DNA from 3 places in the Streptomyces sp. NPDC036815 genome. Region 3 is predicted to be linked to each of the others. Evidence: riboswitches for the same ligand, from Rfam matches in the RefSeq annotation. Region 3 holds a riboswitch; each other region holds the start of a gene.
The links. A riboswitch is a leader RNA that binds a small molecule or an ion and turns the genes downstream of it on or off. The one in region 3 is predicted to bind S-adenosylmethionine.
Positions count from the first base shown of each region.

Region 1: linked by a shared signal. The riboswitch ahead of ACZ69I_RS16255 (SDR family NAD(P)-dependent oxidoreductase) and the one ahead of thrC (threonine synthase) in region 3 are both predicted to bind S-adenosylmethionine.
Region 2: linked by a shared signal. The riboswitch ahead of ACZ69I_RS04075 (aminotransferase class V-fold PLP-dependent enzyme) and the one ahead of thrC (threonine synthase) in region 3 are both predicted to bind S-adenosylmethionine.

Region 1 is NZ_JBVJPW010000006.1:340,054-350,137, forward strand. It holds gene ACZ69I_RS16230 (FAD-dependent oxidoreductase) at 1-1,074, opposite strand, end outside; gene ACZ69I_RS16235 (FGGY family carbohydrate kinase) at 1,074-2,549, opposite strand; gene ACZ69I_RS16240 (hypothetical protein) at 2,832-3,824, shown strand; gene ACZ69I_RS16245 (amino acid permease) at 3,888-5,423, shown strand; gene ACZ69I_RS16250 (GNAT family N-acetyltransferase) at 5,459-6,013, opposite strand; gene ACZ69I_RS16255 (SDR family NAD(P)-dependent oxidoreductase) at 6,057-6,791, opposite strand; SAM riboswitch class IV at 7,259-7,368, opposite strand; gene ACZ69I_RS16260 (radical SAM protein) at 7,446-8,804, opposite strand; gene ACZ69I_RS16265 (translation initiation factor 2) at 9,026-10,084, shown strand, end outside.
Region 2 is NZ_JBVJPW010000001.1:915,748-925,831, reverse strand. It holds gene ACZ69I_RS04100 (C40 family peptidase) at 1-742, opposite strand, end outside; gene ACZ69I_RS04095 (NYN domain-containing protein) at 1,036-2,385, opposite strand; gene ACZ69I_RS04090 (hypothetical protein) at 2,420-2,659, opposite strand; gene ACZ69I_RS04085 (rhomboid family intramembrane serine protease) at 2,841-3,578, shown strand; gene ACZ69I_RS04080 (Lrp/AsnC family transcriptional regulator) at 3,575-3,856, shown strand; gene ACZ69I_RS04075 (aminotransferase class V-fold PLP-dependent enzyme) at 3,888-5,309, opposite strand; SAM riboswitch class IV at 5,498-5,615, opposite strand; gene trpD (anthranilate phosphoribosyltransferase) at 5,700-6,764, opposite strand; gene qcrB (cytochrome bc1 complex cytochrome b subunit) at 6,903-8,543, opposite strand; gene qcrA (cytochrome bc1 complex Rieske iron-sulfur subunit) at 8,540-9,595, opposite strand; gene qcrC (cytochrome bc1 complex diheme cytochrome c subunit) at 9,592-10,084, opposite strand, start outside.
Region 3 is NZ_JBVJPW010000002.1:387,221-397,304, reverse strand. It holds gene nagA (N-acetylglucosamine-6-phosphate deacetylase) at 1-682, opposite strand, end outside; gene ACZ69I_RS08010 (ROK family protein) at 682-1,647, opposite strand; gene ACZ69I_RS08005 (SIS domain-containing protein) at 1,765-2,658, opposite strand; gene ACZ69I_RS08000 (ABC transporter substrate-binding protein) at 2,901-4,166, shown strand; gene ACZ69I_RS07995 (DUF3263 domain-containing protein) at 4,184-4,447, shown strand; gene otsB (trehalose-phosphatase) at 4,467-5,339, shown strand; gene ACZ69I_RS07985 (alpha,alpha-trehalose-phosphate synthase (UDP-forming)) at 5,388-6,794, opposite strand; gene ACZ69I_RS07980 (hypothetical protein) at 6,859-7,098, opposite strand; gene ACZ69I_RS07975 (glucosyl-3-phosphoglycerate synthase) at 7,137-8,081, opposite strand; SAM riboswitch class I at 8,219-8,389, shown strand; gene thrC (threonine synthase) at 8,407-9,702, shown strand; gene ACZ69I_RS07965 (MoaD/ThiS family protein) at 9,788-10,063, shown strand.

The sequences.
Region 1 (10,084 bases), on a different contig from region 3:
GATGGCCAGGGACGCGGTGAGGCCGGTGGAGCGGATGCCGCCGACGGTGACGTAGCGCTGCTCCTTGTGGGCGCTGATGCGGTAGTCGTCGTGCTCGGTGGCGGCGCGCAGCCCCGCGTAGACCGCGGTGACCTCTTCGTCGAGCAGTCCGGGGAGGATGCGGCCGCCCTTCTCGCGCAGCGCGGCGATGCCCTCGGCCGTCGATCCGGTGGCGGTCCTGTCGTCCAACTCCTCGGCGGTGGGGCCCAGGAGGACGTTGCCGTACACGGTCGGTGCCACCAGGACGCCCTTGCCGAGCGCCGTGGGCACGGGCAGCAGGATGTGGCGCACCAGGTCGCGGGCGAGCTTGTCGAAGACGAGGAGCTGGCCACGGCGAGGGGCGACGGTGAAGTCGGCGTGGCCGAGGAGCCGGTCGACGGTGTCGGCGTGCAGGCCCGCGGCGTTGACGAGGTGGCGGGTGCGGACGGTGCCGCGGGACGTGCCCAGCAGGTGCGTCCCGGCCGCTGACCCCACCTTGTCCACACGGCAGTTGAGGAGCAGGTCCACCCCTGCCCGGACGGCCTGGGTGGCGTAGGCGAGGGTGGTGGTCCACGGGCAGATGATGCTCTCGCCGGGGACGTCGAGCGCACCGAGGACGCCGGGGCCGAGGTGCGGCTCGCGGGCGCGGACCTCCGCGGGGCCGACGATGCGCGCCGCGTCGTAACCGTTGCGCTCCGCCTTCTCCAACAGCTGTGGCAGCGCTTCCAGTTGGTGCACGTCCCAGGCGACGAGCAGCGCGCCGACCGGCTCGACGGGGATGCCGCACTCGGCGGCGTACGCGGCGAGCAGCCGCTGCCCCCCGCGGACGAGGCGGGACTCCAGCGAGCCGGGTACGGCGTCGAATCCGGTGTGCAGGATCGCCGTGTTCGCCTTCGACGTACCCTCGCCGACGTCGTCCGCCGCCTCGACCAGGGCGATCCGCAGACCCGGGTGGCGGGCCAGTTCACGGGCGATGGCCGAGCCGACGACTCCCGCGCCGACGACGGCCACGTCGTACGTCACGTCCGGCGGTGCGCCGCGCCTGGTGACCGTCATCAGGGCGTACGTTCCATCAGGGCCGTGACCGCCGAGCGGAAGCCGTCGAGGCGTTCGGCCGCCGCGTCCGCGTCGATCCGGGGTTCGTAGACGGCGGTGGGCCGCCACTCCGGTACCGCGTCGGCGACCGTGAGGGAGGGGTCGAGGCCGATGCGGGCGACGGCGGCCGCGCCGAGCGCGGTGACGTCCGGCAACGCCGATACCTCGACGGGAAGTTGCAGCAGGTCGGCCTGGGTCTGCATGAGCAGGGCCGAGCGGGTGAGGCCGCCGTCGACGCGCAGGCTCGTCAAGGGCTCCCCCAGGTCCGCGGCCACCGCGTCGGCGAGCGCGACGACCTGCGCGCAGACGCCCTCGCACAGGGCGCGCACCAGGTGCCCGGCCGTGGTGTCGAGGCCGAGCCCGGTCAGCGAGCCACGCACGTCGCCGCGCCACCAGGGCGCCGCGAGACCGGCGAGCGCGGGCACGAAGGTGACACCGCCCGCGTCCGCCACGGCCGAGCCCACCGGGTCGATCTCCTCGGCGCCCGCGATCACGCCGAGGTCGGTGAGCCAGCGGACGGCGGACGCGACCGTGTAGACCTGCCCGTCGAGGCAGTAGCTGCTCCGCCCGGCGAGCCGCCAGGCGACGCAGCTGACGAGCCCCGAAGGGCCGCGCCGCGGGCGGTCGCCGGTCTGCGCGAGGAGGAACGCCCCTGTTCCGTACGTGCACTTGGCGCTGCCCGGCGCGGTGACGTCCTGGGCGAGCAGCGCCGCCTGCTGGTCGACGAGGAGGCCGGTGACGGGGAGTTCGGGGCCGAAGGCGGTGGTCGTGCCGACCGGTCCCGCCGCGTCGACGACGCGGGGCAGGCGCTCCTCGTCGAGCCCGTAGAGCTCCAGGGCGCGCGGCGACCACTGGACGGCGTCGAGGTCGAGCAGCTGGGTGCGGCCGGCGGTCGCGGCGTCGGTGACGTACGCGCCGGTGAGCCGGTGGACGAGCCAGGCGTCGCTGGTCGTGACCACGCCCTGCCGGGTGCGGTGGCGGCGTATCCACGCCATCTTGGGGGCGGCGAAGTACGGGTCGAGCGGCAGGCCGGTGAGCTGACGCAACTCGTCGGCGTGGCCGGCCAGTTCGGCGCAGACCGACTCCGCCCGGCGGTCCTGCCAGACCAGGGCGTCGGTGAGGGGCTCGCCGGTGTCCGGGTCCCAGGCGAGGACCGTCTCGCCCTGGTTGGCGAGGCCGACGGCGGCCACGGGTTCGCCCGCGTCGGCGAGGGCGGCGCGGCCCGCTTCGACGACGGAGGCGAGCAGTTCGGCGGGGTCGGCCTCCACCAGGCCGCCGGGAAGGAAGCGGGGGCGTACCGGCGCCGCGCCCGAGCCGATCACGCCGCGTTCCGGGCAGACGACGAGGGCCTTCGTACCGGACGTGCCCTGGTCCACGGCGAGCACGGGCCGCTGCGCGGAAGTCCGCGCGCCCTGAGCCCGCCCATAGGTGATCACTGCGGAAGAGTGCTACAGCGGCCCGGAGGGCGTCAAGGGAAGGGCCGCGAGGGAGGCGAGGGACGGGCCGCAGTGCGTCGAGGGACCGAAATGACAGGGAGTGCGCGGCAAAAGACCATTCGGCGCGCCGCGTTGACACATCAAGGTCACAAAAGTCTTACGAATGGGCTTGGAACCGGAAGGACCAGACCTACACTGTCCGCCGTGTCACACCGTCAACTCCCTTAACAAACCGGTCGGTCAACCAACCCCCCTCCGCCCTCTTCCCCCAACTGAGGACTCATGCCCATGGCGTTAGGCCGCCCGGTGTACCACCCGGCAGGCCACGACGAAGCGCTGCGCGGGGTGCTCCAGGACCTCAGGACCGGTCGCTGGGTCTCCACGCGCAACCTGCTGACCGAGACACCCGACTGGGGACTGTGGACGCAGCGCACGCAGATCCTGGGAGCCGCCGTCGCCGGCTCCGACGTGGTGCGCGCCTGGCGCGCCGAGGAGCCGCGCAGCGCCTCGGCCGCCGTCCTGCACACCCGGGTCCTGGTGGAGCGCGCCCTGCGTGCGCACCGCTCGGGGCACCGGCGGACCAACGACCTGTGGCGCGAGGCCGTCTCCGCGTGCGGCGACGCGTCCGCCCTGTCGCCCGAGGACCCCGTGCCGTGGATCTGCCTGCTCTCGCTGGCCCAGCTCGACGTGGGCCAGCGGTGGGACGAGCACCGCCTGGCGCCTCCCGAGCCGATGCTCTTCCCGGGCCCCTGGCAGTTGCTCGCCGAGGCCGACAAGCGGGATCCGGGCAACCGCGAGGCGTACCACCGGATGCTGCAGTTCGTGTACGCGCGGCGCGCTCGGGGCCCGCTCACCGAGGCGTACAACTTCGTGCAGTGGGCCGCCGCGTCGGCGCCCGCCGGCTCCGCGCTGCACCTGCTGCCGCTGTACGTGCGGGTCGAGCGGTACCGCAGGGAGTCCGGCCAGGAACAGGCCCTCGACCTGCACTGGATCTCCGAGGACGCCACGCGCGCCGCGCTGCTCGCCCTGCAGCTGTGGTTCGACCACACGACGCCCGCCGCGACCTCGCTGCTCGACCTCAACCACCTCGCGCACGCGCTGTGGGGCGCGCACCAGTTCCACGACGCGTCCCGGGTGTTCCAGGCCCTGGACCCGTTCTTCACCACGGTCCCGTGGACCTACCGCACCCACTCCCCCGGCGACGCGGACGCCGCCGCCGAGGTCTTCGTCCAGGCCCGCAACCGCTGCTTCAGCGCCTCCCGCGGCCCGGGCTGAGGCCCACGCCCTCCCCGTACCCGTTCGCCCCCCCTTTCCCCGCCGCCCCCCGGAGGTCCCACCGTGTCCCGTACCACCTGGACGTCGAGCACCGCCCCAGCGCCAGCGCCACCACGCCAGGACGAGGAGGAGCGCCTCAGAGAGCTCGGCTACCAGCCCGTACTGGCCCGTCGCATGGGCGGCTTCGGCAACTTCGCCATCAGCTTCTCCGTCATCTCCATCCTGTCCGGCTGCATGACGCTGTACGGCTTCGGCATGGGCGCGGGCGGCCCCGCCGTGATGCTCTGGGGCTGGGCGGGCGTCGGCCTCTTCGTGCTCTGCGTGGGCATGGCACTGGCCGAGGTCACCAGCGCGTATCCGACGTCGGGAGCCCTCTACTACATGGCCGACCGGCTCGGCGGGCGCCGCTGGGGCTGGTACACGGGCTGGCTGAACCTGCTGGGGCTGCTCGGCGCGATAGCGGGCATCGACTACGGCGCCGCGCTCTTCACCGGCGCCTTCCTGAACCTGAAGTTCGGCTTCACGCCGACCACCGAGAAGACCTTCCTGATCTTCCTGTGCATCCTGCTCCTGCACGCCGTCCTGAACCTCTTCAACGTGCGGCTGGTCAGCCTGCTCAACTCGATCAGCGTGTGGTGGCACGTGGCCGGGGTCGCCGTGATCGTCGGCGTCCTCGTGATCGTGCCGGACCACCACCAGTCGGCGTCGTCCGTCTTCGGCACGTTCGTGAACGACACGGGCTGGGACAACCCGCTCTACGTGACGGCGATCGGCCTGCTCCTCGCCCAGTACACGTTCTGCGGATACGACGCGTCAGCGCACCTGTCGGAGGAGACCTCCAACGCGTCGGTGTCGGCGGCACGCGGCATCGTGCGCGCCATCTGGGCGTCGTGGATCGCCGGCTTCGTCCTGCTCGCCGGGCTGAGCTTCGCCATCCAGGACTACGTGGGCGCCCAGGAGAGCTCCACCGGGGTGCCGCCCGCGCAGATCATGATCGACGCGATCGGCGAGTCCGGCGCGACGGCGCTGCTGCTCATCGTCATCGTGGCGCAGCTGTTCTGCGGCAACGCCGAGACCGCCGCGGCCAGCCGCATGGTGTTCGCGTTCAGCCGCGACAACGCCCTCCCCGGCTCGGCGATCTGGCGCAAGGTCAGCTCCCGCACCCAGGTGCCGGTGCCCGCGGTGTGGCTGTCGGTGGGCCTGGCCGCGGTCATCGCGCTGCCCTCCCTGTACTCGGCGACCGCGTACACGGCGGTGACCGCCATCAACGTCATCGGCATCACCCCCGCGTACGCCATCCCGATCTTCCTGCGCCTGCGCGCGGGCGACCGCTTCCGGCCCGGGCCCTGGAACCTGGGCCGCTGGAGCAAGCCGGTCGGCTGGATCGCGGTGATCTGGGTGGCGTTCGTGACGGTCCTCTTCTGCCTGCCGCAGGCCTCGCCGGTGACGGTCGACTCGATGAACTACGCCTCGGTCGCCCTCGTCGTGGTCCTGCTCCTGGCCACCGTGTGGTGGTTCATGGCACGCCGCTCGTACAGCACGCCGCAGGCGTACGGCTCCGACCGGGAGCAGGCGGAGGTCGCGGAGAACATCGTCTGAGGAACCGGGCCCGGTCGACCCGGTCCCTAACCTCCCTACGCCGGCCGGTCGTTGAGGATGTTGTGGAAGAGGCGGTGGTCGCGCCAGGCGCCGTTGATGTGCAGGTAGCCCGGCGCCATCCCGTACTCCACGAAACCGCACTTCGCCAGCACGCGCTGCGACGCCGTGTTGTCGAGGAGGGTGCACGCCTCCACCCGGTGCAGGCCGAACTCGCCGTCCGCCGCCGCGCAGACGTGCCGCACGGCGGCGGAGGCGAGGCCGCGGCCCACGTGCTCCGCGTCGATCCAGTAGCCGAGGCTGCCCCTGCGCGCCGGGCCCAGCACGACGTTCGTCAGCTCGGTATGGCCGACGATCTCCCCGCCGCTCTCCAGGACCCAGTGCGCGGCCCGGCCCGCCCGGCACTCCTCCAACTGGCTCCCGATCCGCTCCGCCTGCCCCGCCGTGGTGTCGAAGGAGGCAGGTCGCACCGGCTCCCAGGGGCTGAGATGAGCACGGTTGCGGCGGCGGGCCCTGGCGAGTCCCGCCGCGTCGTCGAGCGTGAGGGGCCGGATGAGGACGCCCTGCGCGAGGGCGGCGGAACCAGTGATCATGCCCGCAGCGTACGAGAGTTCGGCCCGCCCCCGTCGGGCGAGGTCAGCGGCCGCCCGCCACCCGCAGCACCGTGCCGCTCGCGTACGAGGCGTCGTCCGAGAGCAGCCACGCGACGGCCGCCGCCACCTCCGAGGGCCGGCCGGAGCGACCCAGGGGGATGCCCGCCGCGAGCTTCGCGGGGCGTTCGGGGTCGGCGTGGAACTCGGTCCAGATGACGCCGGGGGCAACGGCGTTGACGCGGATGCCGTCCCCCGCGACCTCCTTGGACAGGCCGACCGTCATCGTGTCGACGGCGCCTTTGGCTGCCGCGTAGTGGACGTACTCGCCGGGAGCTCCGAGGGTGGCCGCGGCGGACGAGATGTTCACGATCGCACCACCGCCGCGGGCCTTCATGTCCCGCACCGCGCGCCGGGCGCAGAGCAGATAGCCGAGGACGTTCACGTCGAGGGCCCGGCGCATGCCCTCGGCGTCGGCGTCGGCGAGGGGGCCCACGGGGCCGCCCACACCGGCGTTGTTGACCAGTCCGGTGACCGGGCCGAGCTCGGCCGCGGCGGTGTCGAAGAGACGGTCGACGTCGGCCTCGTCGGCGGTGTCGACCTGTACGGCGACGCAGCGGCGGCCGGCCGCGCGGACCGTCGCAGCGACCTCCTCGGCGGCTGTCGCGTTCGCGCGGTAGCCGATGGCCACGTCGTGGCCGTCCTCGGCGAGACGGGCGCAGACAGCGGCGCCGATACCGCGGCTGCCGCCGGTGACGACGGTGACGGGGTGGTGCTGCACGGGGGACCTCCGGCTCTGGGTGGCTGACTGTCGCGCCGCCCGGACGCGGGGATCGCCCGCGTCCGGATCACGCCGTCATCCTACGAAGCGGTGATCTTCACCGGCCGGGAGGGCGGGGCGAGGTGGATCAGGGTGGCGCGGCCCGTACCGCGCCGCAGCCGCAAAAGATTGCGGCCCGGCTCCCACTGGACGACGCCGGGGTGGGCGCGCAGCTGGGCCCGCAGCCACTCCGGGTCGGCGGTGCGCAGCGCGGGCCGGGGCGCCGAGGGTCGGGCCGAGCACGTGGAGCGGGATCAGGCCGTCGTCGCGTACGTCGTACGAGGAGAGCAGGACGTCGACCTCCCGACCGGGGACGGCCGTGCCGTGGGGCGCCGGAATCCGGTGCCGCGCGGGAGGGGTCGGGGTGGGGTGCGAGTGCGTCATGGAGCGCCTCCGGAGTCGTGGACCCCGGTGTCGTCGACCCCGGTGATCCGCCGTTCCCCGCGCACGTCGCACGGGGCGGGTCGTCACCCGGGGCACCCGCGACGGAGCGGGGTGCCGTCCAGCGAGCCGGGGCTTGACGCTGGAACTCGTGACCCGTCCCGACCGTAACACGGTCTCGCGGAGGCCTGCCCGGGGATTCCTCCCGGCTCCCGGGCAGGCCTCCGGACGCGGCTACTGGGCCGTGGCGGGGGCGATGGCGTCCTCCGGAGCGGCCTTCTCCGCGGGGAGGCTGTCCATGAACGAACTCACCGAGAAGACCGCGTTGCCGGGGCCCGCCGGGCCGTAACCGGGCGGCGACGTCAGGCCGTTGGCCTCCATCGTCGCGCGGTACGCCTCGAGGAGACGCACGTGGTACTCCAGCGGCGCGCCCTGCGGGTTCGCCTTGCCGAGCGGGGTCGTCGGCTCCGGGCACCAGGTGGTGAAGCGGGGCGTGATGCCGCGCGACATGAAGTACTGCAGCCCCTCGACGGTGGAGTCGATGGCCTCGTCGACGGTCTTGAAGCCGAACGGCTCGGCCATCTCGACGCCCGCCACGAAGTTCGGGATGACGTTGCGCGGCCCGAAGACGTCGGCGGAGTCCAGGATGCGGCGGTGCCACTCGTCACGGCCCACGTAGCGCTCCTTGCCGGGGCAGTAGCGCTCGAACAGGTACGGGTCCCACACCTCGTAGTTCGGGTGGTAGATCCGCACGCCGTAGTCGTGGAAGCGCTGCACGTCCGCCTTGGGCAGCGCCTGGGCGACGACCTTGCCGATCCAGCGGCCGGGGAAGCGCTCCTCGATGGCCTTCGCGTACTGGCCGTAGAAGTCCGCCTCGTCCTTGCCGCCGATCTGCGAGGTGATGGCGCCGCCGGTGAGGGTGTAGGCGGTGGAGGACTTCGCGGTGTCGTACTTGTCGATGATCGCGAGCGCCTCAAGGACTTCCTCCACGGGCTTCACGCCGGTGTAGGGGCGGCCCGCGGCCTTGTGCTGGCGCCAGTTGTGGTTGATGTCGCAGTACTGGCACTCCTCCTTGGCGCCGAAGTACTGGCAGACCCGGAAGACCGTCAGGTAGATCAGGTAGCCCCACTGGATGGTGGGCGCCACCTCCATCACGGACTTCCCGTTCTCCAAGGTGTGCCGGTAGTAGTCCGGCATCGGCGGCAGGCCCACGTCGGAGATGCGGACGCCGTCCAGGTAGAGGCCGAGGACGCCGTTGTCGTCGGCGGCCACGCGGTAGGGCGACGCCGGGTTCACGCGGACCGACACGACGGTGCGGCGCAGCCCGTAGGGGCCGCCGGTGAGGACGATCTCCTCCGGGGGGCGGCGCAGCGCGGCGGCGCCGAGCTCGGGGAGCGTGCCGTGGTCGAAGGAGAAGATGAAGTACGACTTCGGCTTGACGTCACCGCCCTCGTTGTCGCTGAGCGCCGACTCGTCGAAGGCGATGCCGCCGCGCAGCAGATCCTCCTTGATGACGGCTTCCCGCGGCACGTGCGGGAACCGCTCCATGAGTGACTCGATGAGCTGGGTACGGCTCTCGCTGCGGCTTGGCATGGGCCGGGCACCTCGGATCCTGTCGATCGATCTGTTCCGTCCACGCTAATACGCGCCCGATCCGTTCCGGATCCGCCTCCGGTCGCAGGGCGCCTCCGCCGCAGGTCTATGCTGCGGGCCGGTACGGGGCCGGTACGATCTCCGGCATGCCGCCCGCCGACCCCCACATACCCGCCCCGAAAAGCGGAAACGGGTCACGCGCCGCACCCCGACGAACTAGGATGAACACTCCCGAAGCGGGCAGCGGGCAGCGGGCAGCGGGCAGCGGGCAGCGGGCAGCGGGCAGCGGGCAGCGGGCAGCGGGCAGCGGGCAGCGGGCCTCGTCACGTCGGCTCGGGCCGCACCTCGACGCCCCCTCAGGCACCGAGAAGCGCGTCCTCTTCGCCGCCCGGTCGGCGACCGCCCTGCACCGGCTCCTGGACGTCCTCCCCGTCTTCGCGGGCGACGACCGCATCCGCCGCCGCTTCACCCTCGTCCCCGGCTCCGACTTCGCCGCCGACGCCCTCGCCGCCGTCGAGCGGGCGGGCGGCCGCACCGTCCCCTGGGCCGAGGCCCTCGCCCGCCCCCACGACCTGATCCTGGCCGCCAGCCCCAAGGGCGGCCTCGCCGAGTTGCGCGGGCCCCGCGTCCTCCTGCCGCACGGCGCCGGGTACAACAAGGCCCTCGCCGCACCCGACGGTCCCGGCGACTCCGCATCCGGCATGGACCCCGCACTCCTGATGCCGGACGGCCACCCCCTGGCCCGGCTCCACGCCCTGGCCCACCCCTCCCAGCTCGCCCGCCTCACCGCCGAGTGCCCACCGGCGGCCGCGCGCGCGACCGTGACCGGCGACCCCACGCTCGACCGCGTCCTCGCCTCCCTCCCCCTGCGCGAGCGCTACCGCGACGCCCTGCGCACCCACGGCCGGACCCTGGTCGTCCTCACCTCCACCTGGGGCCCGCACTCCCTGATCCGCCGCCACCCCCGGCTCCCCGCCCGCCTGGCGGCCGAGCTCCCCCACGACACGTACCAGCTCGGACTCGTCCTGCACCCCAACGAGCACAGCGGGACGGGGCGCTTCGACCTCGCGCAGGATCTCGCGCCCGCCCTCGACGCGGGTCTGGTCCTGGCCGGCCCGTACGAGGAGTGGGCCGCGCTGCTCATCGCCGCCGACGTGATCGTCACCGACCACGGCTCGGCGGCGCTGTACGCGGCCGCGGCCCGCGACACCCCGATGATCGCCGCGGGCGACGGCGGCGGCGAGCTCATCCCCGGCACGCCGATGGCCGACCTCCTCGCC
Region 2 (10,084 bases), on a different contig from region 3:
CGTAGGGCTTGCCTATCTGGGTGGCGGCGGCGGCCATGGCGGCGGCGCCGCGGCCGGAGGCGGGCGCCTCGTCGCCGAGGTCCGCGCGCTCGCCGGCGGCGCGGCTCGCGCGCTGCTTCTCCTTGGCGGCCATGGCCGCCTTCTCCTTGGCCGTCAGCGTGTTGAGGATCTTCTGGGCCTCGCCGAGCTTGCCCTGGACTTCCCGCTTCTTCTTGCCGAGCTCCTCGCGGGTGTCCGCGAGGTCGTCGAGCTTGCCCGCGGCCTCCTTGCGCTGCTGCGCGAGGTCACGCTGCTTCTTCTGGATCTTCTTGAGCGCCTCGACCTGCTGGCTGCTCAGCTGGTCCAGGGTGGACGCCTTGTCCAGGTAGTTGTCCGGGTCGGAGGAGAGGAAGAGCTGCAGGGAGGGGTCGATGCCGCCGGAGCGGTACTGGGCGCTGGCCATCGAACCGAGGCCGTCGCGCAGCTCGTTGAGCTCCTCCTGGCCGTCGGCGACCTTGTCCTGGAGTTCGCCGATCTGCTTCTCGAGCTTCTCCTGCTTCTCCTTGGCCCCGTTGTACTTGTCGGTGGCCCGCTCCGCGTCCTCGTAGAGCTTGTCGACCTTGGACTTGACCTCGTCCTTGCTCGGCTTCGGGGCGGCCTGGGCGGCACCCTGCGAGGTGAGGGCCACGGCAGCGGCGGCGGTCGCGGTGAGCACGGTCACGCGGGTGCGGCTCGGCTGCTTGGGTCGACGGTGGGACGCCACTCGGGCGGCTCCTTCTTCCTCCGGCCGCCTACCGGGACATGGCGGGCGGGTACCACCGCCGCCACCCCGGATGGGTGATCAACCGAGCGGGGGTTCGAAGCGAGACCTTAGTGACCTTCTTGTGATCAGTTCAAATCACACCGGCAAAAAACCGGTCGCGAAGCGCATTCTTTACCGATAACGCACAGCCAGTGATGATCTTCTGACACTACGTCGCTCCCGGCGGCGCTCAATTCAGGCATAGCACCCAGGAGTTGCACCACACCCTTTAGCCCCGCGAAAGCCCCGCCCCGTCAGCCCCGCGAAAGCCTCTTCAGGAGCACCGCCGAAGCCACCGGCCGCGCCCCCGCCTTGGCGATCCCGTCGGCCACCTCGCGGTCGGTCGAGACCACGACCACGGGCCGCCCCGGCGGCTCCGCGCGCACCAGCTGACGGATCAACTCGTCCGCCGTGACACCGGGCTTGGAGAACAGCACCCGCACCCCGCGCGGCGGCGCGAGCAGCACGGGCGCGGCCAGCTCCGCGCCGTCGAAGACGCAGGTCACCTCGGCGCCCGACTGCAGGGCGAGCTGCGAGAGCGAGCCGAGCAGCCGCAACCGCTGCTTCTCCAGCGGCATCGTCGGATAGCCGGTCTTGGTGACGTTGTAGCCGTCGACGACCAGGTGCGCCTGCGGCAGCGCGAGCAGCTGGTCCAGGATCGCCGGGTCGCTCTCGGAGAGCGCGCGGGCGGCGATGTCCTTGGGCGACATCCGCCCCGGCTCGACGGCGTCCACGGTCTCCGCGGGCCGTACGGAGACGGGGGGCAGGGCCAGTTCGCGCCGCAGCCCCTGGGCCGCGTCGAGCACCGTGTCGAGCAGCAGCCGCAGGCGCATGTCCTCGACGCTGCGCCCCTCGCGCGCCGCCCTGCGGCTCGCCTCGAGCGCCGCCTCCGTCTCGCCGAGCCGCGCCTTGAGCCGCCGCGTCTCGCTCTCGGCGGCCGACACCTGCGCCTGCCCCTCGGCGCGCACGGCCTCCGCCTCGGCGGCGGCCTTGCGCAGCGCGGCCTCGCCGCGCTTGACGTCGCTGAGCGCCCCGCGCAGTTTGCGCTGCATCGATTCGGCTTCCCTGCGCACCGTGTCGAGCTCGGCGCGCAGCCGCTCGGTCTCCGCCTTGGTCTGCCCGCGGGCGGCGGCGAGCTCCTCGCGCAGCCGCTCCAGCTCCGCCCTGGTCTCGTCGTCCACGCGCTCGGCGTCGGCCCGCTGGGCCTCCTCGCCCGCGGCGGTGACCAGCTTCACCCAGCCCGCCGGGCGCAGCACGTAGGCGGCGGCCGCCACATCCAGCGGATCGGCGGCCGGTGGCGGCGAGCCCGCGTCCAGGGCGGCGGCGAGCTCGGGCTGGGCCTCCCTGAGGCGTTCGCCGATGCGCTGGCGGAAGAGGGTGTCGTTCTCCAGCGCGGCCGCCATGGCGTTGCCCGCGAACTTCGCGCGCCGGGTGGGCGTGAAGCGCGCGTACTGCCGCAGCTGAGGGGGCAATTCGGCCAGGGTGAGGCCGCCGAAGCCGTCCGAGACGATGTGGACGACCCGTCGCCGCACCCCGTCGGGCAGCGGACGGTCGAGCACCTCAGCGGCGCCGTCGTCCGGCTCCCCGCCCGAGCTCTCCACCATCCGTCACCCCACTAGCTGTGCGGGCCCCGCTCCGTCAGGAGTCGGCGCCCGGCCTGTCCACGAGTTCCACCTGATCCACGGCGTTGCACCAGCGGCAACGCACGGACTCGATGGTCTCACTGACCACCTCACGTTCCTCGACGTTCGACTCTCCGGCCAGGTCGAGATGCACATACTCGACGACCTTCGAGCTGCGGGTCACATCGAAACGCGTGAGATTGCCGCACAGCGTGCAGCGCCACCGGGTGGTGGCGGTCGGCAGGGGAACCGTCATCGTGGCTGTTCGCTTTCTTCGGAGACTGGCAGCGGCGACATCTTCGGCGACCGTGGGGCGTGCGCAGGTTTCCGTGTGCGCATTGCCCGTAACCCTAAGGCCTGTAAGGGGCGCCATGCGGCGGTCCGCCGAGCGGCATGGCGGTCTGCGGAGGTAGCACCCGTTACGTCATGCTCTGTCCATGATCCGCACATGGGGTACGAAGGCAGGCCGGCTGCTCGGAGGGGGCACCGCCCCGGTGACGTACGGGCTGATCGCCGTCTGCTGCGCGGTCTTCCTGATCTCCCCGGTCTCCGGGTTCAACCCCTCCTACGGCCGCGGCGACGAGTTGATCGGTGCGCAACAGGTCTACTTCGAGCGGTGGGGAGTGGTACCCGTCGAACTGTTCAGCGGTGCCCCGAGCGCCGCCCTCGGCCCGTTCACCGCCCTGTTCGTGCACGGCAGCTGGCTTCATCTGCTGGGGAACATGCTCTTCTTGTACGTGTTCGGGGTCATGGTCGAGGAACGCATGGGCCACCTCCGGTACGCCTTCTTCTACCTCTGCTGCGGATATCTCGCCCTGCTCGCCTACGCGGCCGCGCACGCGGGCTCCGACCAGACGCTCGTGGGAGCGTCGGGGGCGATCTCCGCCGTCCTCGGTGCCTGCCTCTATCTCTTCCCACGCGCGCGGGTCACCAGCCTCTTCCCGTTCCTCTTCTTCCTGCCGCTGCGCTTTCCGGCGTGGGTGGTGCTGCCGTTCTGGGTGACGCTGCAGTGGCTGGCCGCGGGGCAGGGCGGCAACGGCACGGGAGTCGCCTATCTGGCGCATCTCGTGGGCTTCTCGCTCGGGTTCCTCGTCGCGTGGGGGTGGGTGGCCCGGAGGACTAGAGTGCATGTGAAAGGCAGTGCACCGGCCACCGAGGGAGACAGCCAGCCGTGATCACCGCGATCGTGCTCATCAAGACCAGCGTGGACCGGATTCCGGAGATCGCCGAGTCGATCGCCGCGCTGGACTCCGTCAGTGAGGTCTTCTCCGTGACCGGTACGTACGACCTGATCGCGATGGTGCGGGTGCCGCGCCACGACGACCTGGCGGACGTCATCCCCGGCCGGATCAGCAAGATCCCCGGCGTCGAGGGGACCGACACCCACGTGGCGTTCCGTACGTACTCGCAGCACGACCTGGAAGCGGCCTTCGCGATCGGCCTCGACTCCTAGGCGCCGTCCGCGCCCGCCCGCGCCCGTCCGGTCAGGCGGCCGCGCCGGTGTCCGGCACGCAACGCCCGTCCTCGGTGCGGTAGTTCCACCGGGCGCCGTCCGCCACCAGCTCCTTGACCGCGCGCACGAAGCGCTCGACGTGCTCGTCGGGGGTGCCCGCGCCGAAGCTCACCCGAATGGCGTTCAGCGACTTCTCGCCGGGCGCGGCCTCGGGGGCACCGCACTCGCCGGGCTCGTCGGACTCGCCGCCGAGCAGGGTGCGCACCAGCGGGTGGGCGCAGAACAGGCCGTCCCGTACGCCGATCCCGTACTCGGCGGAGAGCGCGGCGGCGAAGTGCGAGCTGTTCCAGCCGTCGACGACGAAGGAGATGACGCCCACGCGCGGCGCGTCGTCCCCGAACAGCGAGAGCACCCGCACGGCCGGTACCTCGGCGAGGCCCTCGCGCACCTTCGCGATCAGGTGCTGCTCACGGGCGACGAGCTCGTCGAAGCCCGCGTCGGTGAGCGCCTTGCAGGCGGAGGCGATGGAGTAGACGCCGATGACGTTGGGCGAACCGGCCTCGTGGCGGGCCGCGGTGTCGTGCCACTCCACGTCCACGCCGCCGCCTGCCTCCTTGGGGCGTCGCGCCACCTTCCGCGAGGCGCCGCCGCCCGCGAGGTAGGGCTCGGCGGCGCGCAGCCAGTCGGAGCGGCCCGCGAGGACGCCCGAGCCGAAGGGCGCGTACAGCTTGTGGCCGGAGAACGCGACCCAGTCGACGTCCAACTCGTCGATGGAGACGGGGTGGTGGGGCGCGAGCTGGGCGGCGTCGAGCACGATCCGGGCACCGTGGGCGTGCGCGGCGGCGGCCAGTTCACGCACGGGCCAGAGCTCGCCGGTGACGTTGGAGGCGCCGGTCACGCACACCAGGGCGGGCCCATTGGGGCCTCCCCTGCTCGAACGAAGCTGAGAGCTTGGGGAAGGGTCGCGGTCGGCGAGGGCGCGCTCCAGGGTGTGCACGGCCTCGTCGGGGGTGCGCGGCGCGTCGAGGTAGGTGACGCGGGCGTCCCGCCACGGCAGCAGCGAGGCGTGGTGCTCGGTCTCGAAGACGAAGACCTCGCAACCGGCGGGCAGGGCGGCGGCGAGCAGGTTCAGCGAGTCGGTGGTGGACCGGGTGAAGACGACCTGGTCGCCCTCGCGGCAGCCGAGGAACTCGGCGACGGTCGTGCGGGAGTTCTCGAAGAGGTCGGTGGACAGCTGCGAGAGGTAGCCGGCCCCGCGGTGCACGCTGCCGTAGTACGGGGCGTACGCGGCCACGTCGTCCCACACCCGCTGCAGGGCGGGCGCGCTCGCCGCGTAGTCGAGCGCGGCGTAGGTCACCTCGCCGCCGGTGACCAGCGGAACGGTGACGTCCCTGCCGAGGACGGCCAGCGGGGCGCAGACGGACGAGTCGGCGGCAACGGCGGAAACAGACATGGCGAACTCCCGTAAGAGGCAAGTGAGTTCACTGCGAAGAGCGCGTACGGCAGAGGGGTACGGCGGCGCAGTGATGAAGAGAAAAGGGTGCGCGGAAAGGGGCCGGAGGCCCTAGCACATTCGCTTGCTCACGAGACTGCTCCCTTGAGGACCAGGACCCCAGGGGCGGACATTCACCGATGTCCAGGGGTCCGCGCTTGCCATACGCCTTGCTGCGTACGACCTGGTCTTCACCCGGGGCACCCCGCCACGGACGGAGGGTTGCCGGACAGCGGGCCGGGGCCGTAGTCGCTGTCACTCATGACCTGTGCAGCATCCTGCCACACGATCTTCGACGCGCAACGCGCAGTCCAGAATCCGGACTGCGCCGTACGTCACACGGGGGGCGTCTCAGCGGTTGCTGGCCGCCACCCAGCGCTCCAGGGCCCGCTTCGCGGCGCCCGAGTCGATCGCCTGCGCCGCCTTCGCCATCCCGGCCCGGATCTGCTCCACGAGCGGCTCACCGGTCGGCGAGAGGGCGACCAGCGCCGCCGCGGAGTTGAGCAGCACCGCGTCCCGCACCGGCCCGCTCTCGCCGTCGAGCAGCCGCAGCGCCACCTCCGCGTTGTACGAGGCGTCGGCGCCCCGCAGCGCCTCGACCGGCACCAGGCCGATCCCCACCTCGCGGGGGTCGAAGGCCTCCTCGCGCACGGCGCCGTCCCGCACCACCCAGACCCGGGAGGTCGAGGTGGTCGTCAGTTCGTCGAGCCCGTCGTCGCCGCGGAAGACGAGCGAGGAGTGCCCGCGCTCGGCGAACACCCCGGCGACGATGGGCGCCATCCGGGGGTCGGCGACGCCGACCGCCTGGGCCCGCACCTTCGCCGGGTTGGTGAGCGGACCGAGGAGGTTGAAGACGGTCCTGATCCCCAGCTGGCTGCGCGCGGCGCCCGCGTGCCGCAGCGCCGGGTGGAACTTCACGGCGAAGCAGAACGTGATGCCGGCCTCCTCGGCGACCTCGACCACCCGCCGGGGCGAGAGGTCGAGGTTGACGCCGAGCTTCTCGAGGACGTCGGAGGCGCCGGACGCGCTGGAGGCGGCGCGGTTGCCGTGCTTGACGACCTTCGCGCCCGCTCCCGCGACGACGATCGCGGACATGGTGGAGATGTTGACGGTCTTGGCCCCGTCGCCGCCGGTGCCCACGATGTCGACGGTCGGGCCGGGCACCTCGATGACGTTGGCGTGCGCGTACATGGCGCGGACCAGGCCGGAGATCTCCTCGACCGTCTCGCCCTTGGCCCGCAGCGCGATCACGAAGCCCGCGATCTGCGCGTCGGTGGCCTCGCCCCGCATGATGCGGTCCATGGCCCACGCCGTGTCGTCGGCGCTCTGGTCCCGCCCGTCGAGCAGGCCGTTCAGCACGTCGGGCCAGGAACGGGCCGCCGCGGTGTCGCCTCCTGCGGGGGTCACAGCGTTCATAGCCGCTCCTGGTCTTCGTCTGTCCGTGTGGTCTCACCCCGGTCATTCGGGGTGAGACCACCCTATCCAGCCGCAGGGACGGCAAAGAGCCCCGTCCATGCAATGGACGGGGCTCGTGCCGTGGCGACTCGCGGTTGATCAGTGGTGGCCGTGGCCGCTCGTGATCTCCTTGTACTCGTCGGCGGTGGGCTTGGGGATCTGGTTGTGCTCCCCGTAGTAGCCCTTGGAGAGCTTCGCCCGGAGCTTCTGCGAGCCCGACAGCTTGCGCTCGACACCGTTCTCGTCGACCGAGGGGCCGATCTCGACCGGCTGGTACTGCTCGTGCGCCGTGAGGGTGTGCAGCTGGTCCTGGCTGAGCGGCTCGTGCACCTCGATGAACTCACCGTGCGGCAGGCGCTTGATGATGCCCGACTCGCGGCCGTGCAGCACCTTGTCCTTGTCGCGCCGCTGCAGACCCAGGCAGATCCGCTTGGTGACGATGAAGGCGATGACCGGCCCGGCGAAGAAGGCGATCCGGACGAACCAGGTGATCGCGTTCAGCGACAGGTGGAAGTGGGTCGCCCACAGGTCGTTGCCGCCACCGACGAGCATGACCATGTACGCGGTGATCCACGCGACACCGAAGGCCGTACGGGTCGGGGCGTTGCGCGGGCGGTCCAGGATGTGGTGCTCGCGCTTGTCGCCGGTGACCCAGGACTCGATGAACGGGTAGACCGCGATGGCCACGAGGACCAGCGGGAAGACCACGACCAGCGGGATGAACACGCCCAGGACGAGCGTGTGGCCCCAGAGGTTGATCTCCCAGCCCGGCATCACGCGGATCAGACCCTCGGCGAAGCCCATGTACCAGTCGGGCTGGGCGCCGGTGGACACCTGGTCCGGGCGGTACGGGCCGATGGCCCAGATCGGGTTGATCGAGGCGATCGCCGCGATGACCGCGATGACACCGAAGACCAGGAAGAAGAAGCCTCCGGCCTTGGCCATGTAGACCGGCAGGAGCGGCATGCCGACGACGTTCTTGTTGGACTTGCCGGCACCCGCGAACTGCGTGTGCTTGTGGTAGAAGACCAGGATCAGGTGCGCCACCACGAGGCCGAGCATGATGCCCGGCAGCAGCAGGATGTGCACCGAGTAGAACCGGGCCACGAAGTCGCCGCCGGGGAACTCCCCGCCGAACAGGAACATCGACAGGTACGTGCCTACGATCGGCACTCCCAGGATGGCGCCCTGCATGAAGCGGACACCGGTACCGGAGAGCAGGTCGTCCGGGAGCGAGTAACCGGTGAAACCGGTGAACATGCCGAGGACGAACAGCAGGAAGCCGAACAGCCAGTTGACCTCACGCGGCTTGCGGAACGCACCCGTGAAGAACACGCGCATCATGTGCACGAACATGCCGGCGAGGAAGATCAGCGCCGCCCAGTGGTGGATCTGCCGGATCAGCAGACCACCGCGCACATCGAAGGAGATGTGCATGGTCGAGTTGAACGCCTCCGACATCAGCTGTCCCTGCATCGGGATGTAGCTGCCGGAGTACTCCACCTCGTTCATCGACGGGTGGAAGAACAGCGTCAGGTACACACCCGTGAGGATGATGATGATGAAGCTGTAGAGGCAGATCTCACCGAGCATGAAGGACCAGTGGTCCGGAAAGATCTTGCGCATGTTGGCCTTGGCCAGGGAGTAGATCCCCAGCCGGCCGTCGGCCCAGTCCGCGACCCGCTCACCGGCGGGTGCCTTCTGCCGCTTGTCGTTCGAGGAAGTGGTGGTGGTGCTCATCCGCGCTCCCAGAAGGCAGGGCCGACGGGCTCATCGAAGTCGCCGAGCGCCTCGAGGTAGCCCTTTTCGTTCACGCCGATGCGCAGCTGCGGCAGGGCGTGACCGGCCGGGCCGAAGATCACTCGGGCACCGTCGGAGAGATCGAAGGTGGACTGGTGGCACGGGCAGAGGACGTGGTGCGTCTGCTGCTCGTACAGAGAGATCGGGCAGCCCACGTGGGTGCAGATCTTGGAGTAGGCCACGATGCCTTCGTGCGACCACTCCAGCTCGCGCTTGTCCTTGATGTTCTCCGGCTGGATGCGGACGATCATCAGGGCGGCCTTGGCGATCTGCGTCTGGAAGTCGTGGTCGTGCTCCGACATCCCCTCCGGCATCGCGAAGGTCAGCGAACCGACCTGCACGTCCGCCGGACGCAGCGGCTCGTGCGTGTTCATGTTCACGAGCATCTTGCCCTTGCCCCACTTGGTGTGGCGGAGCTTGTCCTCGGGCAGCGGACCCAGGTCGCGCAGCAGGACGACGCCGGAGAGCGGGACCAGGGCCAGCGCGCCGAACATCGTGTTGCGGATCAGCTTGCGCCGACCGAAACCCGACTCCTCGGCACCCTGCTTGAAGTCCGCCATGACCTTGGCGCGGACCTCGGGCTCGGCCGCGATCTCGTGCCGCTCGTCGGTCATCTCGACGTCGGACATCAGGGTGCGGGCCCAGTGGACCGCGCCCGCGCCGATGCAGAACAGCGCCACGCCGAGGGTGAGACCCAGGGCGAAGTTGAGGCCGCTGATGTGACCGATCGGGAAGACGTAGATGGTCTTGTCCGCCGGGATCGCCACGTACGAGGCGATGAAGCCCACCGTCGCGAGCATCGACAGCATGAACATGAACGCCACGGCACGCTCGGAACGCTTGGCGGCCCGCTCGTCGATGTCCTGGACGCGGTGCTCGTGGGGCGGCAGCCCCGGGTCGGCGAACGGGTTCTCTTCCGTCACCGCCACCGAGCCGTGCTCGGTCTCCTGCTTGCTGGGCAGGTTCTCTTCTGGAATCTCTTGGCTACTCATGACTTCTTGGCCTTTGCGGTCCGAGCGGCGACCCACACGGCGACCGCGATCAGCGAACCGAGACCGAAGATCCAGCCGAAGAGGCCTTCACTGACCGGACCCAGACCGCCCAGCTTGAGACCGCCAGGGCTCTCGGTCTTCTCACCGTTGACCGCGTCGAGGTACGCGATGATGTCCTTCTTGTTCTTCTCCGGCATCGTGGTGTCGGGGAAGGACGGCATGTTCTGCGGGCCGGTCTGCATGGCCTCGTAGATGTGCTTCGGGGAGACACCTTCGAGCGACGGCGCGAACTTGCCGTGCGTCAGCGCGCCACCTTCACCGGTGAAGTTGTGGCACTGGGCGCAGTTGGTGCGGAACAGCTCGCCACCCTTGGCGATGTCCGCTCCGTCCGGGCTGTACTGCTTCTCGGTCGGGACCGAGGGACCGGCACCCAGCGACGAGATGTACGCCGCCAGCTGGTCGATCTGGGCCTGGTTGTAGATGACCTTC
Region 3 (10,084 bases):
CGGCGATCGGCCCCGGGACGCGGTGGCCGAGGCCCGGCATGGCGTTGAACAGGTGCGTCGCGACGGTGGCGCCCGCGTCGACGGCCTCCACCGTCTGCTCGTACGTGGCGTCGGTGTGGCCGATCGCCGCGATCACGCCGTGCTCGGCGAGCAGCCGTACGGAGTCGATGCCGCCGGGCAGTTCGGTGGCGAGCGTGAACATCCTCGCCTGGCCGCGCGCCGCGTCCATCAGCTTGCGGACGTCGGAGGGGTCGGGGTCCCGCAGCAGGCTCTCACTGTGCGCGCCCTTGCGGCACGGGGAGATGAAGGGGCCCTCGAAGTGGATGCCCGCGAGGTCGCCCTGCTCGGCGAGTTCGCTGAGCACACCGGCGCGCTGGACGAGGAAGTCCATCTCGCCGGTGACCGTGGAGGCGACGACGGTGGTCGTGCCGTGCAGGCGGTGGGTGTGGACGCCCTTGAGGACGTCCTCGACGGTGCCCGAGGTGAAGGAGGCGCCGCCGCCGCCGTGGTTGTGGATGTCGACGAAGCCGGGGACGACCCAGTGGCCGGTGAGGTCGACGGTCTCGGCGTCCGCGCCGGGGGCCCCCGCGATACGGGTGCCTTCGACGAGCACGCGGCCGTTCGTGACGGTCCCGGTGGGCAGTACCACCCGGGCACCGGCGAGAACCTTGCTAGTGGCCATCAGGTGGCTACCTCCGTGGGGTCGGTTTTCCGGTCGCCGGTCTTCCGGTCGACGAGGTCCCAGGCGAGCAGGCCCGCACCCAGGCATCCGGCGGTGTCGCCGAGGGCCGCGGGGACGATGTCCGGCAGCGTCTGGAACTGGACGATGCGTGCCGAGACGGCGGCCCGCAGCGGCGTGAACAACGTTTCCCCGGCCTCGGCCAGACCGCCACCGATGATCAGCGTGTGCGGGTCCAGCAGAGTGAGGGCGGTGAGCAGGCCGTCGGCCAGCGCGTCGACGGCGTTCCGCCAGACCTCCTGGGCCCGCGGGTCGCCCGACTCCACGGCCTTCGCGCAGTCCGCGGCGTCCGCCTCCGGGTCGCCGCTCGCCTCGGCCCACGCCTGGCTCACCGCGGACGCGGAGGCCAGGCGCTCCAGGCAGCCGCGCTGACCGCAGCCGCAGGGCGGGCCACCGGGGCGTACGACGATGTGGCCGATCTCGCCGGCCGAGCCGTGGGCGCCCGGCTCGATGGCGCCGCCGATGCCGATCGCGCCCGCGATGCCCGTGCCCAGGGGGACGAACAGGAACCGGTCGGCGCCCCTGCCCGCGCCGAGCCGCCCCTCCGCGAGGCCGCCCGTGCGGACGTCGTGGCCCAGGGCCACGGGGACGCCCTCCAGACGGGTGCTGAGCAGCTCCCGCAGGGGGACGTCCTGCCAGCCGAGGTTGGCCGCGTACACCGCGATGCCGTGCTCGGCGTCGACGATGCCGGGGACGGCGACGCCGGCCGCGGCGGCGGGTTCGCCGAAGCGGGCGATGCCGAGGGCGCGGAGGTCCGCGGCGAAGTCGAGGATGGACTCCACGACGGCGTCGGCGCCCCGCTCGCGGCCAGTGGGCCGGCGCGCCTCGTGCAGCAGGGCGCCGTCCGCCCCTACCAGGGCGGCTTTCATTCCGGTGCCGCCCACATCGAGGGCGATGACGTGTCTCACGGGGGACAGTCTCGCGCGTCACCCCGTGAGAGGTCTAGTCCACTTCGGGGTGGGCGTGGTGGACGGGGGTCTTTTCGTGGTGGACGGGGGTCCTTTTCCGGGGGCGGAGCCGCGGGGTCAGGTGAGGATGACGCTGCGGGTGAGGTTGCGGGGGCGGTCCGGGTCGAAGCCGCGGGCCTCCGCCAGGGCCACCGCGAGGCGCTGGGCGCGGATGAGGTCGGCCAGCGGGTCAGCCTCCTGGCGGGCGACCAGTTCGCCGCCGACGCGGGCCACGTCACCGGCGAGGCCCTCGGGCAGGGTGCCGAACATCCAGGCGACCCGGCCGGGGCCGGTGATGGCGATGGGGCCGTGGCGGTACTCCATCGCCGGGTAGGACTCCGTCCAGGCGCCCGCGGCCTCGCGCATCTTCAGCGCCGCCTCCAGCGCGAGCCCGTACGTCCAGCCCCGGCCGAGGAACGTCCACTGCTCGGCGCCGACGACCGCCGCGGGCAGCGGCTCGGTGACGGCGAGCTCCGCGTCGACGGCCGCGTCGGCCATCGACTTCAGGCCGGGGACGGCGCCGAGCCCGGCCCGCAGGAACGCGAGGGCCGTGGTCGCGAAGCGGGTCTGGACCACCGACTCCTCGTCGGCCCAGTCGAGGACCGCGACGGCGTCCGCCGCGTCCATGACGGGGGTCTTGGGGTCGGCGGTCAGCGCGAGGGTCGGGACGGTGCCCTTGAGCCGCGTGAGGAGGTCGAGGACCTCCGTCGTCGTGCCGGAGCGGGTGATCGCGACGACCCGGTCGTAGCGCCGCCCCGCGGGGAACTCGGAGGACGCGAAGGCGTCCGTCTCGCCGAGCCCGGCGGCCTCGCGCAGCGCCGCGTACGCGATGGCCATGAACCACGACGTCCCGCATCCCGTGACGGCGACCCGCTCGCCGGGCTGCGGCAGCCCGGCGAAGGAGGCGGCCGCCTCCACCGCCCGTCGCCAGCAGGCGGGCTGGGTGGCTATCTCTGCTGCGGTACGCGACATGCGGCAAGGCTCCTCGTCGGTGCGGGGTTTCCGGCGTGCTGTGCATGGACGTGACGTGCATAGCAGCCGCCGGGCGGGCGCGGCAATGGCGGGCCGTCCGGCGGGGCGGCTGTGGAGGCCGTTGCACAAGTGATATGCGGGTGGTGTAGACCTTGTGTCCGGACTCGGGGGAAACTCGCAGTTCAAGGGCATGGGGGCGCGAAGCCCCGGGACGCGGAAGCAAAAATGAGGGTGGGACAGCTGTGCAGCGGCGCGTGACAGGACTGACCGCGGCGGTGGCCGTACTGGGCATGGCGGGCGTTCTCGCCGGCTGCGGTGGTCCCGGCGACTCGGGCGACGTCACCCTCAAGCTGGTGGCCGCGGACTACGGCGACTCCGCGGCGAACAGTTCCAAGAAGTACTGGGACAAGCTGGCCAAGGGGTTCGAGAAGGACAACCCCGGCATCAAGGTCGACGTGACCGTCCACTCCTGGAACGACGTGGACCGCGAGGTCAAGGAGATGGTCAAGAAGGGCGAGGCCCCCGACCTGGCGCAGATCGGCGCGTACGCGGACTACGCCGCGCAGGACAAGCTCTACGAGGCCGACGAGCTCCTCTCGATCGCCACCCAGGCGGACTTCCTCGCCCCGCTCTCCCGGGCCGGCGAGGTCAACCGCATCCAGTACGGCATGCCGTTCGCCTCCTCGACCCGGCTGCTCTTCTACAACACCAAGCTCTTCAAGGACGCCCACCTCACCCCGCCGCAGAGCTGGAGCGAGCTGAAGGCGGACGCCAAGGCGCTCAAGGCGCGCGGCGTGAAGATCCCGTACGCGCTGCCGCTCGGCCCCGAGGAGGCCCCCGCCGAGACGCTGATGTGGATGCTCAGCGGCGGCGGCGGTTACACCGACAACGTCGGCTCGTACGACATCGACTCCAAGCAGAACGCGAAGACGTTCGGCTGGCTCAGGGACAACCTCGTCGGCGAGGGCCTGACCGGCCCGACGGCGCCCGGCGAGATGAACCGCGCCGAGGCGTTCGCGGCGTTCTCGCGCGGCGAGGTCGGCATGCTCAACGGCCACCCGACGCTGATGAAGATGGCCGCGAAGAAGGGCGTGAAGTTCGGCATGGTGCCGGCGCCCGGCGTCAACGGCAAGGCGCAGGCCACCATGGGCGTCGCCGACTGGATGATGGCGTTCAAGCAGAACGGCCACCGCAAGGAGGCCGGCAAGTTCCTCGACTACGTGTACAGCAAGAAGAACGTGCTCGACTTCTCGAACGAGTACGACATCCTGCCGGTGACGACGTCCGCGTCGCAGGCGATGGCCAAGGACCGCGGCCACACGGCGCTCGGCAAGTTCCTCGACGAGCTCCCCACGTCGCAGCTCTACCCCGTCGGCAAGACGTCCTGGGCCGAGGTCTCGGCGCAGATCAAGAAGGACATCGGCAAGACCGTCACGCCGGGCGGCAACCCCGGCTCGGTGCTGCAGGGCATCCAGAACCGTGCGGTCGCCGAGGAGAACGCCGAGTAGGGCATAGCGTGTCGGGCATGGACCGTGAGGAAGCCGGCGAGAACCGGCAGGGGCCGGGTGCGCTCTCCGCGCGCGACCGCGCCGTCCTCGCCCTGGAGCGGCGCTCGTGGCCGGGCCCCGGGGCGAAGGAACGCGCCATCCGCGAGGAGCTCGGCATGGTGCCGGTGCGCTACTACCAGGTTCTGAACGCCCTCCTGGACGACGCCCGGGCGCTCGCCCACGACCCGATTACGGTCAATCGGCTGCGCCGGGTGCGGGAGTCGCGGCGCGACGAGCGCTGACGCGGTTAAGGTCGGGCCCATGGGTGACCCTACGTACGCGCAGCCCGAGAGGCCCGGACGCCCCGGCCTGCCCGAGCCCGTGACGCCCGCCGGGCGGGACGGGCTCTCCGCACTCCTCGCACGGCCCGAACGCGCCGTCGTGGCACTGGACTTCGACGGCACGCTCGCCCCGATCGTGGCCGACCCCGAGCAGGCCCGCGCCCACCCCGACGCCGTGCCCGCGCTCGCCGCGCTGGCGCCGCGCCTGCGGTCGGTCGCCGTGGTCACGGGCCGCCCCGCGGGCGTCGCCGTCCGCTACGGCGGCTTCGCGGGCGTGGCGGGCCTGGAGCACCTCGTGGTCCTCGGGCACTACGGCGCCGAGCGCTGGGACGCCGTCACCGGCACGGTGCACGCGGCCGAGCCGCACCCCGGCGTCGCGGCCGTCCGCGCCGAGCTGCCCGGGTTCCTCGACGCGATCGACGCCTGGCGCGGCACCTGGATAGAGGAGAAGGGCCGGGCCGTCGCGGTCCACACGCGCCGCGCGGAGGACCCGCGGGCCGCCTTCGACGCGCTGCGCGAGCCGCTCGCCGAGCTGGCGGCCCGGCACGGACTGATCGTCGAACCGGGCCGCATGGTCCTCGAGCTGCGGCCGCCCGGCATGGACAAGGGCGTGGCCCTCGAGGAGTACCTGCGCGAGGTGGGCGCCGAGTCCGTCCTCTACGCGGGCGACGACCTCGGCGACCTGCCCGCCTTCGGCGCGGTGGAGAAGCTCCGCTCGGACGGGGTCGCGGGCCTCCTGGTGTGCAGCGGCAGCACGGAGGTCACGGACCTCGCCGGGCGGGCCGACCTGGTGGTGGACGGACCGCTCGGGGTCGTGGGGCTGCTGTCGGCGATCGCGGCCCAACTGCCCTGAGAGCCTGTCCTGGGACGGCGCCGGTCTCCGGGCCACCGGCCGCCGTGCTCAGCCGGTGAGCGCGTGCAGCTGGTCCAGGAACCACTGCGCGGGGGGCAGCGCCGTCGCCGCCGCCGCGAGGCGCTTGGTGCGCTCGGCGCGCTCCTCCGCGGGCATCACGAGGCCCGCGTGCAGGGCCCGCGCGGTGGCCGACACGTCGTACGGGTTCACGCCGAGCGCGTCCTCGGCGAGTTCCTCGTACGCCCCCGCCTCCCGCGAGAGGACCAGCGCGCAGCCCTCGTCGGAGACGACCGGGACCTCCTTGGCGACGAGGTTCATGCCGTCGCGGATGGGGTTGACCAGCGCCACGTCCGCCATGCGGTAAGCGGCGAGCGAGCGCGCGAAGTCGTCCTTGACGTGCAGCACGACGGGGGTCCAGCCGGGCGTGCCGTAGCGGGAGTTGATGTCGGCGGCGACCCGGGAGACCTCGTCCGTGTAGGTGCGGTAGACCGCCAGGTCCTGCCGCGAGGGGTAGGCGAACGCGACGTGCACGACGCGCTCGTGCCACTCGGGGTGGGTGTCGAGGAGCTCGCGGTAGGCCAGCATGCCCCGCACGATGTTCTTGGAGAGCTCGGTGCGGTCCACCCGGACGATCAGCTTGCGGGCCTCCCCGTCCTGCTCGCCCGCCTGCTCCCGCAGCGACCGCATCCGGTCCTCGACGTCGTCCCGCCGTGACCGCTCCCGCAGGAAGTCCGCGTCGGCGCCGAGCCCGTGCACCCCGATCCGGGTGCCCGTGGTCCCGCCGACGACCCGTACGCAGCACTCGGTGAACGCGTCCGCCCACCGCCCGGTGAGGAAGCCGAGCCGGTCGGCGCCGAGCATCCCGCGCAGCAGCTGCTCGGCGACGTCGTCCGGCAGCATCCGGAAGTAGTCGGCGGGCGCCCAGGGGGTGTGCGAGAAGTGGCCGATGCGCACGTCCTCGCGCAGCTCGCGGAGCATGCCGGGCACCAGCGCCAGGTGGTAGTCCTGCACGAGGACCGCGGCGCCCGGCGCCGCCTCCGCCGCCAGGGCCTCGGCGAAGGCGCGGTTGTACGTCTCGTACGCCGCCCACTGTGCGCGGAACTCCGGTCCGAAGGCCGGTTCGAGGGGGGTCTGGTAGAGCATGTGGTGGACGAACCACAGCACCGAGTTCGCGATGCCGTTGTACGCGTCCGCGTGGACGTCCGCGTCGATGTCCAGCATCCGGACGCCGTCCTCGCCGACGCCGCGCCGCACCGCCTCGCGGTCCCCGTCGCCGAGCGCCGCGCACACCCACAGGGCGTCCGCCTCGTCACCGATGGCGCTGAGCCCGGAGACCAGGCCGCCGCCGCCGCGCCTGGCGGTCAGCTCCCCGTCCTCTCCCACGGTGTACGAGACGGGGCCGCGGTTGGAGGCGACCAGTACCTGCGCTGCTGACGATGCGGACTCGGAGACCATGTGGCAGAACGTAGCCCGTCCCGGGTACGGGCAAACGTACGACCCCTGTTCGGTCCCCGGCCGCTCAGTCCCCGCGCCCGCGCCCCGCGGCCAGCAGCAGCACGCCCACGACGCACAGCGCGACCGCGATCCCGCCGTACAGCAGGGCCCGGGAGTCGCCGGTCGTGGCGAGCCGTCCGGCGGGCGCGCCCGCCGCGAGCGTGGCGGGGACGAGGCTCACCGCACCGGCCCGCCGTAGGAATCTCCTGGCCTGCCCGGCCCCGCCGACCCGCACAGTTCTGCGCCACACCGTTCCGATCCACATAGTGGGGCAATGTAGGCAAAGCACATCATCGGCGGAGGTTACGCCACGCGACGGCGCGCATACTCGGCGATATCCGTCATCGGCGGCCGCTCCTCCGTGTCGACCGCGTACGTCCGCGGCACGAACCCCTGCCCGCCCCGCTCGAACTGCGTCAGTTCGGGCCGCAGGAGATGGCCGCGCGCGAGCCGCAGCTGCGCCGTCCGGTAGATCGCCGCCGCCATCCGCCCGAGGGCCTGCCCGTCCTGGTGCCGGTGCCTGCGCACCCCCACGTCGACCTGCGCGAGCGCGTCCAGGCCCACGGTGTGCAGCGCGTCGACGAGCAGTCCGAGCTCCACGCCGTACCCGACGGGGAACGGCAGCCGTTCGAGGAGCGACCTGCGCGCCGCGTACTCGCCGCCCAGCGGCTGGACGAACCCCGCGAGGCGCGGCCAGTGCATGTTCAGGAGCGGGCGCGCCATCAGCTCCGTCACCCGGCCGCCCTGGCCCGCCGCCGCACCGAGCGGCCGGTCGTACATCGCCTTCACGAAGGCCACGTCCGGGTCGGTGAGCAGCGGGCCCACGATGCCCGAGACGAAGTCCGCGGAGAACTCCCGCAGGTCCGCGTCGACGAACGCGACGATGTCCCCGCCCGTCACCAGCAGCGACCGCCACAGCACCTCGCCCTTGCCGGGCACCGGCGCCAGGCGCGGCAGGATCTCGTCCCGGTGGACGACCTTGGCGCCCGCCGCCGCCGCGACCTCGGCCGTACGGTCCGTGGAGCCGGAGTCGATCACCACCAGCTCGTCGACCAGCGGGACCTCCTCCATCAGCGCGCGGCGTATCTCGGCGACGATGTCGCCGACCGTCCCCTCCTCGTCGAGCGCGGGCAGTACGACGCTCACCGAGGTGCCGGACGCGCGTTTGGCGGCGGCCAGAAGGTCCAGCGGGCGGTCGGCGACGGACCAGGAACGCCTGCTCAGCCAGTGCTCGGCCTCTTCCAGCACGGTCGCGGTCCTCCCATATGTGATCCATCTCGCGGTTCGGACGACTATCTCAAGGGTCCGGGGCTTCGGTTACAGTCTTGAACAACGCCGGTGACCCACGCATGTCGGGGGTCCCCGGGCGTCACACAATCGAATACCGCTCATCCAGAGGGGCAGAGGGATACGGCCCGTTGAAGCCCCGGCAACCACCCAGCCGCGCGTCGCGAGACGCGAGTGTCACCGTGTGCGCGATCAGCGCCGCGAGGCTCCGGGCCCGGGAAGGTGCCAATTCCGTCTCGCGGCGAGATGCGTCGCGAGGAAGATGAGGAGAAAGGGCCTCGCCTCCATGGCTGTGCAGACTGTCGCCACCGAAAGCACCACCTCTTCCGTAGACCTCGGCCCCGCATCGGGTCTCTCCTGCCGAGAGTGCGGCACGAAGTTCCCGCTCGGTCCGATCTTCGCGTGCGTCGAGTGTTTCGGCCCCCTCGAAGTCGCGTACGACCTGCCGCTCGGCGACCCGGAATCCCTGCGCAAGCAGATCGAGGCCGGCCCCGCCAACATCTGGCGTTACGCCCCGCTCCTGCCCGTCCCCGCCGACGTCGCCGACAAGCCGAACCTGAACCCCGGCTGGACCCAGCTCGTCAAGGCCGACAACCTCGCCAGGGAAATCGGCGTCCAACAGGGCAAGTTGTTCGTCAAGGACGACTCCGGCAACCCCACGCACTCCTTCAAGGACCGGGTCGTCGCGCAGGCGCTCGAAGCCGCGCGCGCCTTCGGCTTCACCACCCTCTCCTGCTCCTCCACCGGCAACCTCGCGGGCGCCGTCGGCGCCGCCGCGGCCCGCGCCGGCTTCCGCTCCTGCGTGTTCATCCCGCACGACCTGGAGCAGGGCAAGGTCGTCATGGCCGCGGTGTACGGCGGCGAGCTCGTCGGCATCGAGGGCAACTACGACGACGTGAACCGCTTCTGCTCCGAGCTCATCGGCGACCCGCTGGGCGAGGGCTGGGGCTTCGTCAACGTCAACCTGCGGCCGTACTACGGCGAGGGCTCCAAGACCCTCGCGTACGAGATCTGCGAGCAGTTGGGGTGGGTCCTCCCCGACCAGCTGGTCATCCCGATCGCCTCCGGATCGCAGCTCACGAAGATCGACAAGGGGCTGAAGGAGCTCATCGCGCTGGGCCTCGTCGAGGACAAGCCGTACAAGATCTTCGGCGCCCAGGCGGAGGGGTGCTCCCCGGTGTCTGCGGCCTTCAAGGCCGGGCACGACGTCGTACGCCCCCAGAAGCCGAACACGATCGCCAAGTCGCTGGCCATCGGCAACCCGGCCGACGGGCCGTACGTCCTGGACATCGCGCGTCGCACGGGCGGTGCGGTGGAGGACGTGAACGACGAGCAGGTCGTCGACGCGATCGAGCTGCTCGCTCGGAGTGAGGGGATCTTCGCGGAGACCGCCGGCGGTGTGACGGTGGGCGTCACGCGGAAGCTGGTCGAGGCGGGGCTCATCGATCCCTCGCTCACCACGGTGGTGTTGAACACCGGGGACGGGCTCAAGACGCTTGACGCGGTTGCCGAGAGGTCTCAGGCGACGGCGACGATCAAGCCGAGCCTCGACGCGTTCCGCTCCGCGGGTCTGGCCGGCTGAGCTTCTTGTTCCGCTGCGGACCGGCCGTGGCTGGTCGCGCAGTTCCCCGCGCCCCTGCCGGGGCCCGTACCCCCGAGGTGAACCCATGAGTGTCAACGTCCGCATCCCCACCATTCTCCGCACCTACACCGGCGGCAAGGCCGAGGTCGTCGCCGAGGGGGCGAACCTCGGTGAGGTCATCGCCGATCTGGAGAAGAACCACACGGGCATCGCCGCCCGCGTCCTGGACGACCAGGGCAAGCTGCGCCGCTTCGTGAACGTGTACGTCAACGACGACGACGTCCGCTTCGAGCAGGGCCTGGAGACGGCGACCCCGGACGGCGCGGGTGTCTCGATCATTCCGGCCGTCGCCGGCGGCTGATCCTTTTCCGCAAGAACCCTG